One region of the Buttiauxella sp. BIGb0471 genome, then DNA from elsewhere that is predicted to be linked to it. Evidence: riboswitches for the same ligand, from Rfam matches in the RefSeq annotation. Region 1 holds a riboswitch; each other region holds the start of a gene.
What was found. Region 1 has a riboswitch for thiamine pyrophosphate ahead of thiC (phosphomethylpyrimidine synthase ThiC). Riboswitches for the same ligand answer to the same signal wherever they lie in the genome.
Positions count from the first base shown of each region.

Region 2: another riboswitch for thiamine pyrophosphate. It lies ahead of thiM (hydroxyethylthiazole kinase); the one in region 1 lies ahead of thiC (phosphomethylpyrimidine synthase ThiC).
Region 3: another riboswitch for thiamine pyrophosphate. It lies ahead of thiB (thiamine ABC transporter substrate binding subunit); the one in region 1 lies ahead of thiC (phosphomethylpyrimidine synthase ThiC).

Region 1 covers NZ_JANUEU010000011.1:19,998-25,575, forward strand. The annotation lists gene thiG (thiazole synthase) at 1-746, opposite strand, end outside; gene thiS (sulfur carrier protein ThiS) at 747-947, opposite strand; gene M2371_RS21140 (HesA/MoeB/ThiF family protein) at 931-1,686, opposite strand; gene thiE (thiamine phosphate synthase) at 1,679-2,314, opposite strand; gene thiC (phosphomethylpyrimidine synthase ThiC) at 2,314-4,215, opposite strand; TPP riboswitch at 4,304-4,422, opposite strand; gene M2371_RS21155 (Rsd/AlgQ family anti-sigma factor) at 4,474-4,977, opposite strand; gene nudC (NAD(+) diphosphatase) at 5,072-5,578, shown strand, end outside.
Region 2 covers NZ_JANUEU010000001.1:447,284-452,861, reverse strand. The annotation lists gene thiD (bifunctional hydroxymethylpyrimidine kinase/phosphomethylpyrimidine kinase) at 1-786, opposite strand, end outside; gene thiM (hydroxyethylthiazole kinase) at 783-1,571, opposite strand; TPP riboswitch at 1,608-1,704, opposite strand; gene M2371_RS02070 (GNAT family N-acetyltransferase) at 1,775-2,326, opposite strand; gene M2371_RS02065 (EAL domain-containing protein) at 2,736-4,919, shown strand; gene M2371_RS02060 (fimbriae biosynthesis transcriptional regulator FimW) at 5,060-5,578, shown strand, end outside.
Region 3 covers NZ_JANUEU010000003.1:365,508-371,085, reverse strand. The annotation lists gene thiP (thiamine/thiamine pyrophosphate ABC transporter permease ThiP) at 1-775, opposite strand, end outside; gene thiB (thiamine ABC transporter substrate binding subunit) at 751-1,734, opposite strand; TPP riboswitch at 1,771-1,870, opposite strand; gene sgrR (HTH-type transcriptional regulator SgrR) at 1,907-3,565, opposite strand; gene sgrT (glucose uptake inhibitor SgrT) at 3,654-3,815, shown strand; gene M2371_RS12440 (sugar efflux transporter) at 4,063-5,241, shown strand; gene hemW (radical SAM family heme chaperone HemW) at 5,347-5,578, opposite strand, start outside.

The sequences.
Region 1 (5,578 bases):
GTCAACGGGCTGGATGCGTGAGCCTGCTGATGGCGTGTTCCTAAACCAGACTGCGCTGCAATTAAGCCCGCTTCAACGGCGAGGCGAAATGCGTGCGCCATTTGTACCGGGTCACGCGCCACGGCAATGGCGGTGTTGACCAACACCGCTGAAGCCCCGATTTCCAGGGCTTCAGCGGCATGACTTGGTGCGCCAATTCCAGCATCAACGACGACCGGGACTCTGGCCTGTTCGATGATAATTTCCAGCAGCGCTCGCGTTTGTAAGCCTTGATTTGAACCGATAGGCGCACCAAGCGGCATCACTGCCGCGCATCCTGCTTCTTCAAGCCGTTTACACAAAACCGGATCGGCTCCGCAGTAAGGCAGAACCACAAACCCCATTTTTACGAGTTGTTCCGCAGCTTTCAGAGTTTCGATAGGGTCGGGCAACAGGTAGCGAGCATCAGGGTGAATTTCCAATTTAACCCAATGCGTACCGAGCGCCTCACGTGCCAGTTGAGCGGCAAAAATCGCTTCTTCCGCCGTCTTGGCACCTGAAGTATTAGGCAGCAATTGCACGCCGGCTTCGAGTAAAGGTGCCAGAATCGCATCGTTACGATTACGCAAATCGACCCGTTTCATCGCCATCGTCACCAATTGCGAACCTGAGGCGCGAATGGCTTCTGCCATCAACTGCGGCGAGGCAAATTTCCCGGTGCCGGTGAACAGGTGTGACGAAAAAGTTTTATCAGCAATCTGTAGCATTTAACCCCCGGCTATGGCCTGAAAAAGCACGATTTGGTCGCCATCATTCAACAAATGGTTTTCCCATTGCTCACGTGGAACGATTCTCTGATTGATCGCTAATGCAACGCCTGGTTTCAATAAACTGAGTTGTTCCAGCAGCATCGCCAGCATCAGGTTGTCCGGGCATTGCATCGGTTCGTCGTTAAAGTGGATGCGCATGTTGCCCTCCGCACACCGGGCAGCCTGCTGCTTTCTGCATGATGAGCGTTCGCCAGCTATGTTGGCGGGCATCAAACAGGCGTAAAGAACCCGCAGCCGGAACCATGCCGCTGAGGTGTTTTATCGCTTCAAGCGCCTGCAATGTGCCCATCACACCCACCACCGGGCCGCTGATACCTGCCGTGCGGCAGTTGCGTTCCGGTTCGTGTTCATCAGGCCACACACAGCGATAACAACCGTTCTCCCATGGCGGCGTCAGCACCATAAGTTGCCCACCAAATCCCACGGCACTTGCGGAAATCAGCGGTTTGCTGTGTGCGACGCAGGCGGCATTAATCGCATGGCGCGTTGCCATGTTGTCGCTGCAATCCAGTACCAAATCGGCATTTTTTACTGCCTGATTCAACACTTCTCCAGCCAGACGCTCGCCAATAACCTGGAGCTTAATATCAGGATTAAGTTGTTGTAGATGGCGTTGGGCGGCCAGCGATTTCGGCTGTTCGATATCTTGCGTGGTGAACAGAATCTGGCGCTGCAAATTACTGATATGCACGTTGTCATCGTCGGCGAGAATCAGGGTACCAACGCCTGCGGCAGCCAAATACAACGCCGCCGGGGAACCCAGCCCGCCTAATCCGACGATTAAGACTTTGCTGGCGAGCAGCTTTTGCTGCCCTTCAATGGCGATGTCTTCCAATAGCACCTGGCGGCTGTAACGCATAAAGTCGGAATCATTCATCGCCAGCCCCCACTAGTTCCAACAACTGCACAGTTGCCGCTCGCCAGTCAGCAGCCTGAGTTATTGCGCTAACCACCGCGACACTGCCCACACCTGTTTTTAGCACGGAGGGAACGCGCTCAATGCTTATCCCGCCAATCGCCACGGTGGGGTAATCGCCCAACGTTTTGATATGTGCAGCGAGCTGCGCCAGCCCTTGCGGGGCGGACGGCATTTGTTTGGTGTTGGTAGGGAAAACATGCCCCAAAGCGATGTAAGAAGGGCGCGCCATCAGGGCGCGATCCATTTCCATATTGTCGTGTGTCGAAAGCCCGAGGCGTAAACCCGCGTCGCGAATGGCGTCCAGATTAGCCACATCCATATCTTCCTGGCCGAGATGCACGCCGTAAGCGCGATGTTTTATTGCCAGCCGCCAGTAATCGTTAATAAACAGGCGAGCTTCGTATTGCTGGCTTAACTTGATGGCCGCAACAATATCGGCCTCAACGTCATCGTCGTGTTTGTCTTTGATGCGCAATTGAATGGTGCGCACACCTGCTCCCAACAGTCGCTCAATCCATTCAACGCTATCAACCACCGGGTATAAACCCAACCGCTGCGGCACAGCGGGAAATGCAGGTTTGTTCATCACACTTCCTCCTGGCGCAGATAAATTTCGCCACCTTTTGCCCGGAAGGTTTGTGACATATCTTCCAGTCCGACTTCTATGGCTTGTTTAGCAGCGAAATCGCGAACCTCCTGGGAGATTTTCATTGAGCAGAATTTTGGCCCGCACATGGAACAGAAGTGCGCGACTTTGCCGGACTCCTGTGGCAGCGTTTCGTCGTGATACGCGCGGGCAGTGAACGGGTCGAGTGCGAGGTTAAACTGATCTTCCCAGCGGAATTCAAAGCGGGCTTTCGACATGGCGTTATCGCGGATCTGCGCACCAGGGTGGCCTTTTGCGAGGTCTGCGGCATGGGCCGCAATTTTATAGGTAATCAGCCCCTGCTTAACATCTTCTTTGTTCGGCAGGCCGAGATGCTCTTTCGGCGTGACGTAACACAACATCGCGCAGCCAAACCAGCCGATCATGGCCGCACCAATTCCTGACGTGAAATGGTCGTAACCAGGCGCAATATCGGTAGTCAGCGGGCCGAGTGTGTAGAACGGCGCTTCGTGGCAATGCTCCAGTTCTTCGGTCATGTTGCGGCGAATCATCTGCATTGGCACATGCCCCGGTCCTTCAATCATCACCTGTACGTCGTACTCCCAGGCAATTTTGGTTAACTCGCCAAGCGTATGCAGCTCAGAGAATTGTGCTTCGTCGTTGGCATCCTGGATGGAGCCGGGGCGCAGGCCGTCGCCTAAAGAGAGCGAAACGTCGTAAGCCGCGCATATTTCGCATATTTCGCGGAAGTGCTCATACAGGAAGTTTTCCTGATGATGCGACAGGCACCATTTCGCCATAATCGAGCCACCGCGCGAAACAATTCCGGTGAGGCGTTTGGCGGTCATCGGCACATAACGCAGCAGTACTCCGGCGTGTATCGTGAAATAGTCCACGCCTTGCTCGGCCTGTTCCAGCAGCGTATCGCGGAACATTTCCCAGGTCAGGTCTTCGGCGATGCCATTAACTTTCTCCAGCGCCTGGTAAATTGGCACGGTGCCGATGGGGACCGGGCTGTTACGCAAAATCCATTCACGGGTTTCGTGGATATAGCGGCCCGTAGACAGATCCATTACGGTATCTGCCCCCCAGCGCGTGGACCAGACCAGTTTTTCCACTTCTTCTTCAATGGAGGAGGTGACCGCCGAGTTGCCAATATTGGCGTTCACTTTCACCAGAAAGTTACGTCCAATAATCATCGGCTCGGATTCGGGGTGGTTGATATTGGCGGGGATAATTGCCCGTCCAGCCGCCACTTCGTCACGCACAAATTCCGGCGTGATATTTTCTGGCAGACGAGCGCCAAAACCCTGGCCTGGATGCTGGTGGCGTAAAACTTCATCGCGAATACGCTCGCGGCCCATATTTTCACGAATGGCGATGAACTCCATTTCCGGCGTCACTCTTCCCTGGCGAGCATAGTGCAGTTGCGTGACGGTTTTCCCGGCTTTAGCCCGCTTCGGTGTGAGCTGTGTTTCGAAACGCAATTCATCCAGACCGTCATCGGCCAGGCGCTCTTTGGTGTAGGCAGAGCTGCGGTCGGTCAGGATTTCGCAATCATCACGTTCGGCAATCCAGTTTTCACGTAGTGGCGAAAGACCGCGCAGGACATCAATGTTGATAGCCGGGTCGCCATATGCGCCAGAAGTGTCATAAACCGGAATGGCATCGTTAGGGGTGAACTGCGGGTTTTCTTTGCTACCGCCAGTGGCGGTCGGGCTAAGCTGGATTTCACGCATCGGCACGCGGATATCATCACGCGAGCCGGTGAGGTAAATGCGCTGAGAGTTAGGGAAAGCAGTGCCTTCGAGGGTATTGATAAAGTGTTGGGCAGCAGCACGCTGTTCGCGACGGTTTGGTTTTTTTTCAGTAGTAGACATAGCTCATTCCAGTAATTATCAGGAAGTGGCTTGTCAGAACAACGGAGGAGTAATGAATGTGGGGCGCCCGCGCACGGGTGAACCCAAAAGCAGAATTACTCTTGTTCCCTTCGCAGGTATTAACCTGATCAGGTTCCGCGGATCCCGAATTAACGGTCTCAGCCGGTGCTTAACTAAGTTAAACACTCGGCACTCCGACAAGAAGAAACCCGTATTGCTACGGGTCGATATGTAAATTACGCGTTAACAGAGCAGAACTCAAGCCGGACGTGCAAGGCTGCCGGTCTCATTAGCACTGTCATTTAGATCGTGGTCGTACGCCAACTGAATCAGTTTATCTTCCAGCGAAAAGCGGGATTCTAACGCTTCACCAATGCCGGAAAGTGCTTTCTGGAACTCAATATAATTATCATGATCGATTGCGCTTTCGAGATGCGAATCGTAGAAATCCATGATTTGCTGGGTGTTGGCTTCAAGTTGTGGGTAAAGATGAGTGGCGGCTAAAAGTGGGCTGCTACCTTCCATTTCACTGATAATGCGTTCATAAATATTAAAATGGCCGGAAGAAAGATAGTCCACGAGGTTATGGCAAAAATTATCCAGAGCCTTTTCATCGAGCGCAGTATGGGATTCCTTGTTAGGCTTGATCCCAACCATATTGTAATAAGCTACCAACAGATGTTTGCGGGCATGAAGCCATTGGTCGATTAACTCATTACTACCACCAACGCGCTCAGTCAGGTTTTCTAACTGGTTAAGCATGATTGACTCCGTGAGTAGAGATGTGACGCAAACGTACCCAAAAGTGTTACGACTATTTGTTTATACCAGCGAACTCGGGGATGTGCACCAGGTTATGGAACGCGTAATTCAAAAGTTAGATCAGGGCTGGTTTATCGTCAGTCATGAACAAAAACTGTGGCTGCCCAAAGGTGAGCTACCTCACGGAGCGGCAGAGGAATTTCAATTAGATGGCGCAGTGGGAATACCCATCGGCGAATGGGAAAACGAGCCTGTCTGGCTGGTGCGACAAAATCGCCGGGCGGATATGGGTTCTGTGCGTCAGGTAATTGACCAGGATGTGGGTTTGTTCCAGCTGGCTGGGCGTGGCGTGCAGTTGGCGGAGTTCTATCGCTCGCACAAATTCTGCGGCTACTGTGGCCATGAAATGCACGTCAGCAAAACCGAATGGGCGATGCTGTGTAGCCATTGCCGTGAACGTTATTACCCGCAAATTTCACCGTGCATCATCGTTGCCATTCGCCGCGACGATCAAATCCTGCTCGCCCAACATACGCGCCATCGCAACGGGGTTTATACCGTGCTGGCCGGGTTTGTTGAAGTTGGGGAAACCCTCGAACAA
Region 2 (5,578 bases), on a different contig from region 1:
CACCGGTCCAATTCCGTGGCCCACTTCCAGCGAATCCGCCTGCTCTAACGCCTGAGATAGCCACGCTTTCGCCGCCGAAATAGTCTTCGGCCAGTCAAGATAGCGCGGATAAAGTGCGGCAAGGGCCGCAGAAAGCGTACATCCCGTGCCGTGAGTGTGGCGAGTCTGGACACGCGGAGCGGTAAAACGTTGCGCGCCGTCGCGGGTAAATAACCAGTCCGGGCTTTCGGCGTCATCAAGATGGCCGCCTTTCATCAACACCGCTTCGCACCCCATTCCCAGCAGCGCATCGCCCTGTTCCTTCATTTCTCGCTCACTGCGTGCATGTGGTGCGTCCAGCAATGCGGCGGCTTCAGGCAGATTCGGGGTGATCAACGCCACTTGCGGCAACAGCCGACGACGCAGGCTCTCTACCGCAGAGGGCGCAAGCAATGGGTCGCCACTTTTCGCCAGCATGACCGTATCGAGCACCACGTTGCGTGCATTGTAAAAAGCCAACCGCTCCGCCACCGCTTCAACGATATCGGTCTCAGCCAGCATGCCAATTTTAATGGTGTCGATGCGCACATCGCTGAGCACAGAATCAAGCTGGGCGGCGACAAATGCCGGTTCAATGCGATAAACAGACTGCACGCCGCGGGTATTTTGCGCCACCAGCGCGGTGATCACGCTGGCGCCATACGCGCCCAGTGCCGAGAATGTTTTCAGGTCAGCCTGAATGCCCGCCCCCCCGCTCGGGTCGGTGCCAGCAATCGTCAATGCGTTAATACGGTTTTGCCCTTTCATGCCAGAGCCTCCGCATTAAGTCCGTAAAGTGCGTCAAGAAACGCCGGGACAAAACTGCCAGGACCGCGACTCACGGCAATCGCCTGTTCCCCGGCGAATTTCATAAACTGGCAGGCGGCAGCCACGTTATCCAGCCGCGTCCCTGGCAGTGAGCAGCAAGCGGCAACCACGGCGGAAAGCGCGCAACCGGTGCCGACCACGCGCGTCATCAACACGCCGCCGCCCGCCACGCTCCAGGCGTGTTCGCCATCGGTGATGTAATCCTCCTCGCCGGTGACGGCCACCACCGCGCCAGTAAGCTGCGCCAGTTTAAGGGCTGCGGGTAATGCAGAAAGTGCGTCGTCAGCGCTATCTACGCCACGGCCTGCGGAATGCTCCCCCGCTAAGGCTAAGATTTCTGAAGCATTACCCCGGATTGCGGCAGGTTTTAGCGCGAGAACTTCGCGGGCAAATCGGGTACGAAACGCCAGAGCGCCGACGGCAACCGGATCGAGTACCCATGGCGTGGAGGATTGATTCGCGGCGTGAATGGCGTCCAGCATTGCGCGACTGCTATCGGCGGTGAGTGTTCCGATATTAATCAGCAATGCACTGGCAATGGGGGCAAATTGCGCGGCCTCTTCAGGCTCAATGACCATAGCGGGAGCCGCGCCAATGGCGAGCAGCACGTTGGCGGTAAAACCCTGCACCACATCATTGGTCATGCAATGGACTAAAGGGGGAGTGCTGCGTAAGTTATGTAAAACCGAGGCGGCGCAGTGGCCGGGTAACAGGTCAGGTTGCATCTTGTAAGCTCCTGCCTGGCGTGAAGAAGAGATGACCAGGCAGGCATCTGACTTCCCTACGCTGGCATTATCCAGATCAGGTGGTACGGGTATTTCTCAGCCTTCACAAAGAAGGGCACCCCGAGTCATTGATAAATCATATTTTTGCGTTCAGAAGAATAATGCGCGCAACAGTGACTGTAAACCGCCTGTGCTGCCAGATGTTAAGCCAACGACGTTAACTTTTTGAATTGCCGCCATTCATCGCGGGTTATTTCCCAAAGCTCCGAATCCATTTCTCCACTCACATATTGCGATTTTTCGGTGCGGATAAGCCGCATACCGTGACGGATGGAAAGGTTTTTGGAACGGTCATTGGCGACGGCCTTTGGCGCGCGTAACACGTCTTTCTCGAGTGTTTCAAACCAGAAATCATTCACTACACCGCAGGCCTCACTCATCAGGCCCTGTCCTTGCCATTCCGGGACTAACCAGAAACCACGGTTGTTATCTGGAGTATCCATCAGACAAATTAGCCCAATTAATTCCTGCGGATTTTCTTTACGCCGAATGGACCAGAACCAGCCCTTTCCTTCTTTTACCGCAGGCAGCGCAACATTATCGACATAATGTTTTGCCGCGCCAGGTGGATAAGGCCACGGAACAGTAGAAACCAGGTAACGCACAATCTCCCAGCGCGGAAATACGTTTTGAATTTGCTCGGCATCTTCCGAACGAAGTGGCCGGAGGATCAATCTCGGTGTGATTATTTCCATACTGTTGCCCTTTCTTCACGCTGTATTGTTTAGAGTAATTTATACATAGAATTAATAGCGGGCATCAACAAGTAATTAACATTTTTAGCAGAGAGTATATTCATGCGTAACAGTGATAGCTTTGTGAATATAACAAGAGAATGTCATCATGGAATTACATTATTATAATGACAATCACATATTCACAAGAATTAAAAACATCTAACCAAGAAAAACAACATTCATAGCAAAGAAACAACAAGTTATTTTCACGCAGGCGTATATTCCAATTAACTAACACAAAGTTCCATATGAAATTAATAACCACAAAACTGTTAAGTGTTCGTTTAATAAAAACATGATATTCTAAAATATCTTATATTGGGCAGCGCGCGTTTATTAATCACATTTAGGATTTTACGCTAAAAATATGGTTTTCTCAGCAAGCATTCAACAGCACATTAAAATATGTGTCACATTTTTCTTTTTATATTCGCTTGCTGCGAAGTTATGCCATAGTGTTGAAATAGTTGGGATACCGCTACGGTTTTATGATCTGACCTTACCCATCATTACAGCATTGCTGATTTTATACCATCGCAGGGCACTCCCGACGTTAGCCCTGTTTGCCCTTTACAGTTTTTACCACTATCCGCTGTTTGATTTCCTGAGTATCGCTGCACAGTTAAGTAGCGCTTTAATCTGTGTCACGCTCTATTTTTGCGCAACGGGCAAACGAGGCAGGGTAAGTTTTGGGCGCAGTCGCCTCTCTGCGCAACGCATATGTTGGCTTATTTGCCTTAATAGTTTTACGTTTACCGCGCTCTACCAATGGTTACTGCTTAAATTTCATTTTATCTCAGCCTCTGATGAAAATATTTTTAGTGTTATTACGCTTATCAATGTTCAGTGGATGCTGACATCCTGTATTACAGGTGTCCCATTTTGTTATTTACTTTTCCGCTCATGCTACAAACCCTCATGGTTTTTAAGTTATTTGCGCCAGTTAAAAGATTTGATTGTTAATGGGCCACATGCAATAAGTCAGCTAGTATGGGCAATGCTTTTAATTGCTATTATGTACTGCATGATTACGACAAGAAATGACATTTTAATATTCACTGATTATTCCATAGTATTACTATTACCAATAATGCTTTGGGGCTCAATCCGATTGGGCCATGCGCTCATAAGCCCATTATGGGTTTTCATGCTCATTTTGTTAGGCTATTACACTGATAATTATATATCGATAAAAAATGAATTTACGGTAGGGCACTACATCGGCCATCTGGCGCTTGCATCATCAATGATTGCCATATTTTCCCTGACTATTGTTCTTGTTGGTGTATTGGCAACACGCATTCTTAACTACATCAAACATCTTAAGCGCGTCTCTTTATCTGAACCTCATACCGGCCTGCCCAATTTACAAGCGCTTAAAAAAGATCTCATACAATATCCGAACGCAGGGTTGTGTACCGTACAGTGCCCGGAATTAAACTCTTTAACACAAGCTCATGGTATTGCTTTCCGCTTTGAATTTGTTAAAGCCGTAGTTGCATACTTAACACCGCTGCTTAAGGGGTATGACAATATTTATTACAGTCCTGGATATGGCATTTTCTTGCGTCTGGATAACATGAATGAAAGTCTTATCGACTCCTATTATAAAGCCATGACTTCGTTTCGTTTTTCCTGGGGAGAGATGGAGTTAGGGTTAAACTTTGGCTTATCCTGGATGCGTTACGATAACAACATCCCCAATCTTTCGTATGTTGTCGGGCAACTCAATGCCAGCACTTTTGTATCGCTGCAAAATGGCAAACCTGAAAACCTGAATATGAATGAAGCTGGCGATAGCGCTGTCAATCCAGCGGTGATACGCCACCTGTTGCAGCAGTCGATAGACCAAAAATCATTTGTATTACTGGCACAGCCTATTGTCTCCACGAGCCGTTCCGACAGATATCAAGAAATCCTGATACGGATTAACGCGGGGAATAATAATTTGCTTTTCCCGAATACCTTTTTGCCCCTGGCAGAAGAAGCCGGACTGCTCGCAGAAGTGGATATGACGGTCATAGAGCAGACGTTTCGTTTTATGCACTCTCTTGATCAATCTCAGGCGGACAGTCGTTTCTCGATAAATCTAACCCCGCAGTCGCTGATCAAATCGGATTTCCTCGACAGGCTTTTCACTTTATTTAACACCTGGTCAATTCGCCCGGAACGTATCATCTTCGAAATTATTGAATCAGATATTATCGATAACTTGAATGCTGCAAATGTATTGCGAGAGTTGCGTAACCAGGGTTGTAAGATCGCAATTGATGATTTTGGAACGGGAGCTTCCAGTTATTCTCGTCTGAAAAACCTGGAAGCAGATATTCTTAAAATAGATGGTTCATTTGTCCGCAATATTGTTGCTGAAAAGTTCGACCATTTTATCGTGATGTCTTTTTGCGAAGCCGCAAAATTCAAAAATCTGGAAGTTGTCGCGGAATTTGTTGAAAGCGAAGAGATCAAACAAATGCTCATCACCATGGGTGTGGGTTGGCTTCAGGGCTATCATACCGGCAAACCTGTTGCTATCGAATCCCTTCGCGAATGATTTTCCTGCATTTTTCATACCAGGAAACCCCCTGGTATTGAGTCATCCTCAGCGACTTGTCGATTAAGTCTCAAGTTATTCAGTTTGCCTGTTAACTTCATTACCATCGCCATTCGATCTATTTCTCAATGAGAGATCTTATGCTTACAATTGCGATACGCGAAAAAAATAGCCATTTCACTCACGGTATAAAAATTATCGTTGCAAATGTGTGCCAGCACCTTAAACAAGATTTTTGTTTTTTATCTCCCGAACACCATCATTGCGCCGATATTGTATTTCTGTCTTTGGATGATAATTGGGTGACTGCTGATTGCTATCAAATGCCTAAGACAACAAAGTCTCAACGAATTATTCTCATTTGCCGCCAAAAAGAACATCAGAATCTGATGTTTCGGCCATGTTTGTATATGTTGCCGGTTATCTTCAGAGAGGATGAAATTGATGAAATAACCCGCAAAATAGCCTGGTGGCTTGAACCGTCCAGACATGGGAAAAACACCGTTGCGATTCCTGCCGGGATTTGCCAATACTGCACCACACGCAGCTTCACTGTTGTCGAGCGCCAGTTGCTTTCACATATCGCTAAGGGCCACTCGTTAAAAGATTCAGCCTGTTTGATGAAACTGGATGAAAATATCGCAAAATTACATCGTAAG
Region 3 (5,578 bases), on a different contig from region 1:
GCACCAGACCCAGGCAGCAAATCATTTGTACTAATGCGAGCAACGCCGCACGGGCGGGATCGTAGTCGTAACTCAGCGCCTGGAAGATAGCCAGTTCAATGGTCGTTGCCTGCGGCCCGCCGCCCAGTGAAAGCACCGTGGCAAAACTGGCGAAACAAAGCATGAAAATGAGTGCGGCGGCAGGAAGAATCTGGCGGCGTAGCCACGGCCATTCAACAAAGCGGAAGAAGTTCCAGCCCTGCATTCCCAACTGCGCGGCGACCTGGCGCTGTTCGCTGGGGATATTTTCCAGCGCCTGAAGCAGCAAACGCGTCGCCATCGGCAGGTTAAAAAAGACGTGAGCTAATAAAATGCCCTTAAGGCCATACGGCGAGAAAACCCATTCAATGCCCAGCCAGGCGCACAATGAGGCCAGCCAACCTTCGCGGCCATACACCGTCAGAATACCAAACACGGCGACTAACACCGGCAACACGAGCGTCATGGCACACAGACGTAACAGCGCGAGCCGCCCCGGAAAATGGCGGCGGTAAAGTGCGCGGGCGAGGAAAATCGCCGGAAATACCGAAAGGGCAGCGGAGAGGAATGCTTGCCAGAACGAGAAACGCAGCACGTGCCACAAATAGCTATCCTGCACCAGAGCACGGATATCGGTTTGCGGCGCGTTAAACCACAGCGCCAGAAAAGCTGCGAGGGCTACGGCTACCACGAGAGTAGCGGCGCATAGCCCTGGAATCAGCCAGCCGGGGATCAGCGGCTGACGGCGCGTTGCCATTCACTAATCCAACTTGCGCGATGGGAAGAGACGTCTTGCGGGCTAAATTCCAGCGTGGTCTGCGGTTTCACCAGACCGTTAAAACCTTCTGGCAATTTCACGTCCGTTACCGGGTACATCCAGTTGCCAGTTGGGATGGTGTTCTGGAAGCCTGGCGAAGTAATAAATTTCATGAATTTCTCAGCCAGTTCAGGCTGCTTGCTGGAAGCTAAACGACCAGCGACTTCTACCTGCAAATAGTGCCCTTCGCTGAAATTCGCCGCTGCGTAGTTATCTTTTTTCTCTTCGATAATGTGATACGCCGGAGAGGTGGTGTAACTCATCACCAAATCGCCTTCGCCTTTCAGGAACAGGCCGTAAGCTTCAGACCAGCCTTTGGTGACGGTGACGGTTTTCTTCGCCAGTTTCGCCCAGGCTTCAGGTGTTTTGTCGCCGTAAACTTTTTGCATCCATAACAGCAGGCCTAAACCCGGCGTGCTGGTGCGCGGATCCTGGTAAATCACCTTCCATTTCTGATCGCTTTCGACCAGTTCTTTCAGGCTTTTCGGCGGGTTTTTCAGTTTGTTTTTATCGTAGACGAAAGCGAAATAGCCGTAGTCGAAAGGCACGAAAGTGTCGTTGTTCCAGCCGCCAGGGATTTTCAGTTTGCTGCTGTCGACATTGCTGATGGCAAACAATTTGGTTTGCGCCGCCGCTTCCAGCAAATTGTTATCCAGGCCCAGAACCACATCAGCCTTGGTGTTCTTTCCTTCCATGCGCAGGCGATTTAGCAAAGAGACGCCATCTTCAAGTGCGACGAATTTCAGCTCGCAATTGCAGTCAGCTTCAAAGGCTTTTTTCACCGCAGGACCTGGACCCCAATCGGCGGCAAAGGAGTCGTAGGTGTAAACAGTCAGTAGGGGTTTGGCAAAAACTGGGGCAGCGATGAGTGCCAGTAACGGTAGGAATTTTTTGAACACTTTGCACCTCTTGGAATTAGGGGTGGCAAAGGACTTTGAGAATGGAGCCTCAAATCCCTTCGCCGGCATTATCCGGATCAGGTTCGACGGGTATTATCTCAGCCAGACTTTCGTCTTAGCACCCCGTTGAGAACGCGAGCATTGTAATGATTCTGTGAATGAATCGAAAGTATTAAGGTTCCGGTGGTGCAAACCAGGCCGATTTAAAGTCAAACCAGCCGAGCGTGTTCATCCTCACGCCACGCATGCTGCGTTGCCCCTCAATGCGCAGCCAGTGGTGAATTAACGGCAAAATGTCATTATTCTCAACGCGCTTCTGGCACCACTCGGGCAGTGAAAGCTCACCGTTGTGCCATTTACGGGTATCGGATTCCCAGTCAATCGCAATACATTTTTGAATGAGCGGCACCTCATAGAGATGCGAAAAGAGTGAAAATTCTAGCGGCAGGGTGAAGTTGGCGCTGTTAAGCCAGATATCGCTTTCGGCATCACCCTGATGCCACTCTTCATAACTGACTTCTTGCACCACCAGTTTTACGCCTACGCGTGCCAGCAATTGTTCCATCACTTTACTGATAACCCGGTGCTCAACGTGGTCGCGATAGAACGTCAGTGTAACGGACTCAAGCCCTGCGGGTTTTTCGACTACCGGTTGCGGTCGGGTGTGGTGCCAGCGTGGCAATAAGCCGTATGCCGGGAACCAATACTGCTGGTTTTGTTCGCCCGCGCTATAAAGCAGGTGAATAGGTGCCAGCACATGGCTCAACCAGCGACGCACTTGTTCATTGCTGCCGGATTGCGAGCGTCTATCAAATAAAATGTAGTAACAGCCTTCTTCCAGGCGACTTTCAACCGCTTTCTCGCTGTCAGGCATTCCCGATAATTGCACTGCACAACTGACGTCTTCGCCAATTTCTGGCAGCACCCAGAAATTCACTTCGTCTATTAATGCGCGATAGCCAAAGTAATCATCATAGGCCTGGATCTTCAGTTGGTTGGTGTTGTTACGCACGACCGAATAGGGGCCGGAGCCGACTGGCTGACGGGAAAAGTTGTCCAGCGTTTGCCACTCACGCGGCAGAATCATCGCATTAACACTGCCAAGCAACCACGGCAGCCAGTTATCCGGCTGTGAGAGTGTAATATCCAGTGTCCAGGCGGTTGGGGAGCTAATCTGCGTGATGTGAGAATAGAGCGGCAACGCATTAATCCGTTGCAAAGAGGTCATGACATCCAGCATATCCAGCTCGCGGCCATGGTGGAAATGAATGCCAGGGCGCAAATAAAAACGCCAGTGTAATGGGGATATTTGCTGCCAGTGGTGAGCTATATCCGCTTCCAGTTCCCCATTTTCCTCATTTATGCGAATTAAGCCGCTGAAAATTTGCCGGGCAATATGCGTTTCTGAACGGCGTAAAGCCGAGCCTGGTAATAGGTTTAGCAGCGGGCGATAGTAAAGAACGCGCAGAATATGTCGCCCTTGCCGGAAGCTGCGTCCGAGATGGGAGATTAGCATCTGGCGCACCGCGGCTTTATCCCCGACGATCTGCACCAGTTGATCAATTCTGTCCTGCTCGAGAAGATCCTCTGCCCGCTGTTGCTGGAGTGCGAGGCCCGTGTAGAGAAATTCGAGCTGTGAACGTTTGCCTCGTCCGACTTCCGCTTTCCAGCTCAGCCAGCCCTTTTCCTGCATCGCACTGAGTAGCGTGCGCATATGGCGGCGGGAGCAATTCAGCAGCGAGGCCAGGTCATTCAACGTTGTATCCTGCGGTTTACCTTCGAAATATTGCCACAGGCGGATGAATTGTTGTTGCAGACGACTCGAACTCATAAAAGAGGAACTCCTGTCAGAAACTCATCAATTTAACTTTCCTCATATTACGCCAATAATCATCAACGTTGAAAGCGAGGAGGTACATATGAAACGGTCGCCAGTGGTTAAGTTTTATCAACAGTATTTTACCGCAACCCAAAGTGTTTCTGCTGGATGGCTGGCTCGCCTGACAGCATCGCAACGTCTTAGGATGCTTGAGGACTTAATGCAGTGGGAGGTGACAACTTCCGTGACCGTGAAGTACTGACTCGTTGATACATGTGTGACTGAGAATTGGTGATGTTCACCTGGCCAGCAGATTGTTACTGCTGGCTTTTTTATACCCGTCATACTTCAAGCTGCAGGGGTGTTGGCTGCACTCACTTACCCCAGTCACTTACTTAAGTAAGCTCCTGGGGATAAGCTCCCTTGCCGCCTACCTGCAACTTGAATTATTTAGGGTATAGTTGACGTTTTGCGCACCCAGTGAGCGCTCGAACAAAAGGAATTTCTGCATGATTTGGTTTCTGACCAAAGGACGTCGCCTCAATCCGGTATATGCCGCATTTATGATTGTGGCTTTCATGATGGGGATTGCGGGGGCACTCCAGGCGCCCACTCTTAGCCTGTTTCTAAGTCGCGAAGTCGAGGTGCGCCCATTCTGGGTCGGCCTGTTTTATACCGTCAATGCGATAGCCGGGATCCTCGTCAGCCTAGCGCTGGCGAAGCGTTCAGATAATCAGGGTGACCGTCGTAAACTGATTATGGTTTGTTGCGTGATGGCCGTAGCAAACTGTGTGCTTTTTGCTTTTAACCGTCATTACCTGACGTTAATCACCATTGGCGTCATGTTCGCGTCTATTGCCAACACCGCGATGCCGCAAATATTTGCCCTTGCCCGTGAATATGCCGATAACTCAGCGCGTGAAGTGGTGATGTTCAGCTCGATAATGCGTGCGCAGCTCTCGCTTGCCTGGGTTATTGGCCCGCCATTGTCGTTTATGCTCGCGTTAAACTACGGCTTTACCACCATGTTTCTTATCGCCGCGGGAATTTTTGTTATTTCGCTGGCGCTAATCTTCTTCGTACTTCCCTCGGTCGCAAGGATTGAGCAGCCCGCAGATGTGGCGCTTACCCAGGTCAGCGGCTGGAAAGACAAAAATGTCCGTATGTTATTTATCGCCTCGATGTTGATGTGGACCTGCAACACTATGTATATCATCGACATGCCGTTGTGGGTCAGCAGTGATTTAGGGCTGCCCGAATCGTTGGCTGGGCTTTTGATGGGCACTGCCGCAGGGCTGGAAATCCCGGCAATGATCCTGGCGGGTTATTACGTGAAGCGCTTCGGTAAACGTCGCATGATGGTGATTGCTGTCTCGGCTGGCGTGCTTTTTTACGTCGGGCTGATTCTGTTCCATAGCCGTACTGCTTTACTGCTGCTTCAGCTATTTAACGCGATATTTATCGGGATTGTCGCGGGTATCGGCATGTTGTGGTTCCAGGATTTAATGCCTGGTAGGCCGGGTTCGGCGACCACGCTTTTCACCAACAGTATTTCGACAGGCGTGATTTTGGCAGGGGTTTTACAGGGCGCGCTGGCGGAAAGTTTTGGGCACTATTCTGTATATTGGTTAATTGCCGGGCTGTCGGTGTTCGCGTTGATTCTTACCAGCCGGGTGAAGAATATTTAACTTTTGGTGTTGATAATAATGTCGGATGACGCTTGCGCTTATCCGACCTACAACTGCATTTCGTAGGGCGGATAAGCGCAGCGTCATCCGCCAGACAATGCCTGATTATTCAGCCAGAAAAATCTCTAACAGCGAATTCAAAAACAGCTTACCGTGCTCGGTAATCTGCCAAAACTCTTCTGTCTCAACCAAATAATCCTTCGCAATCGCTTCGTCTAGCTGCGCACGAATCACTGATTCATCAAGCCCGGTATACAGACTGAACTCATTGCGAGGTGCGGCTTCCAATAAACGGAAACGGTTCATAAAGAACTCGAATGGTTTGTCGGCTTGTTCG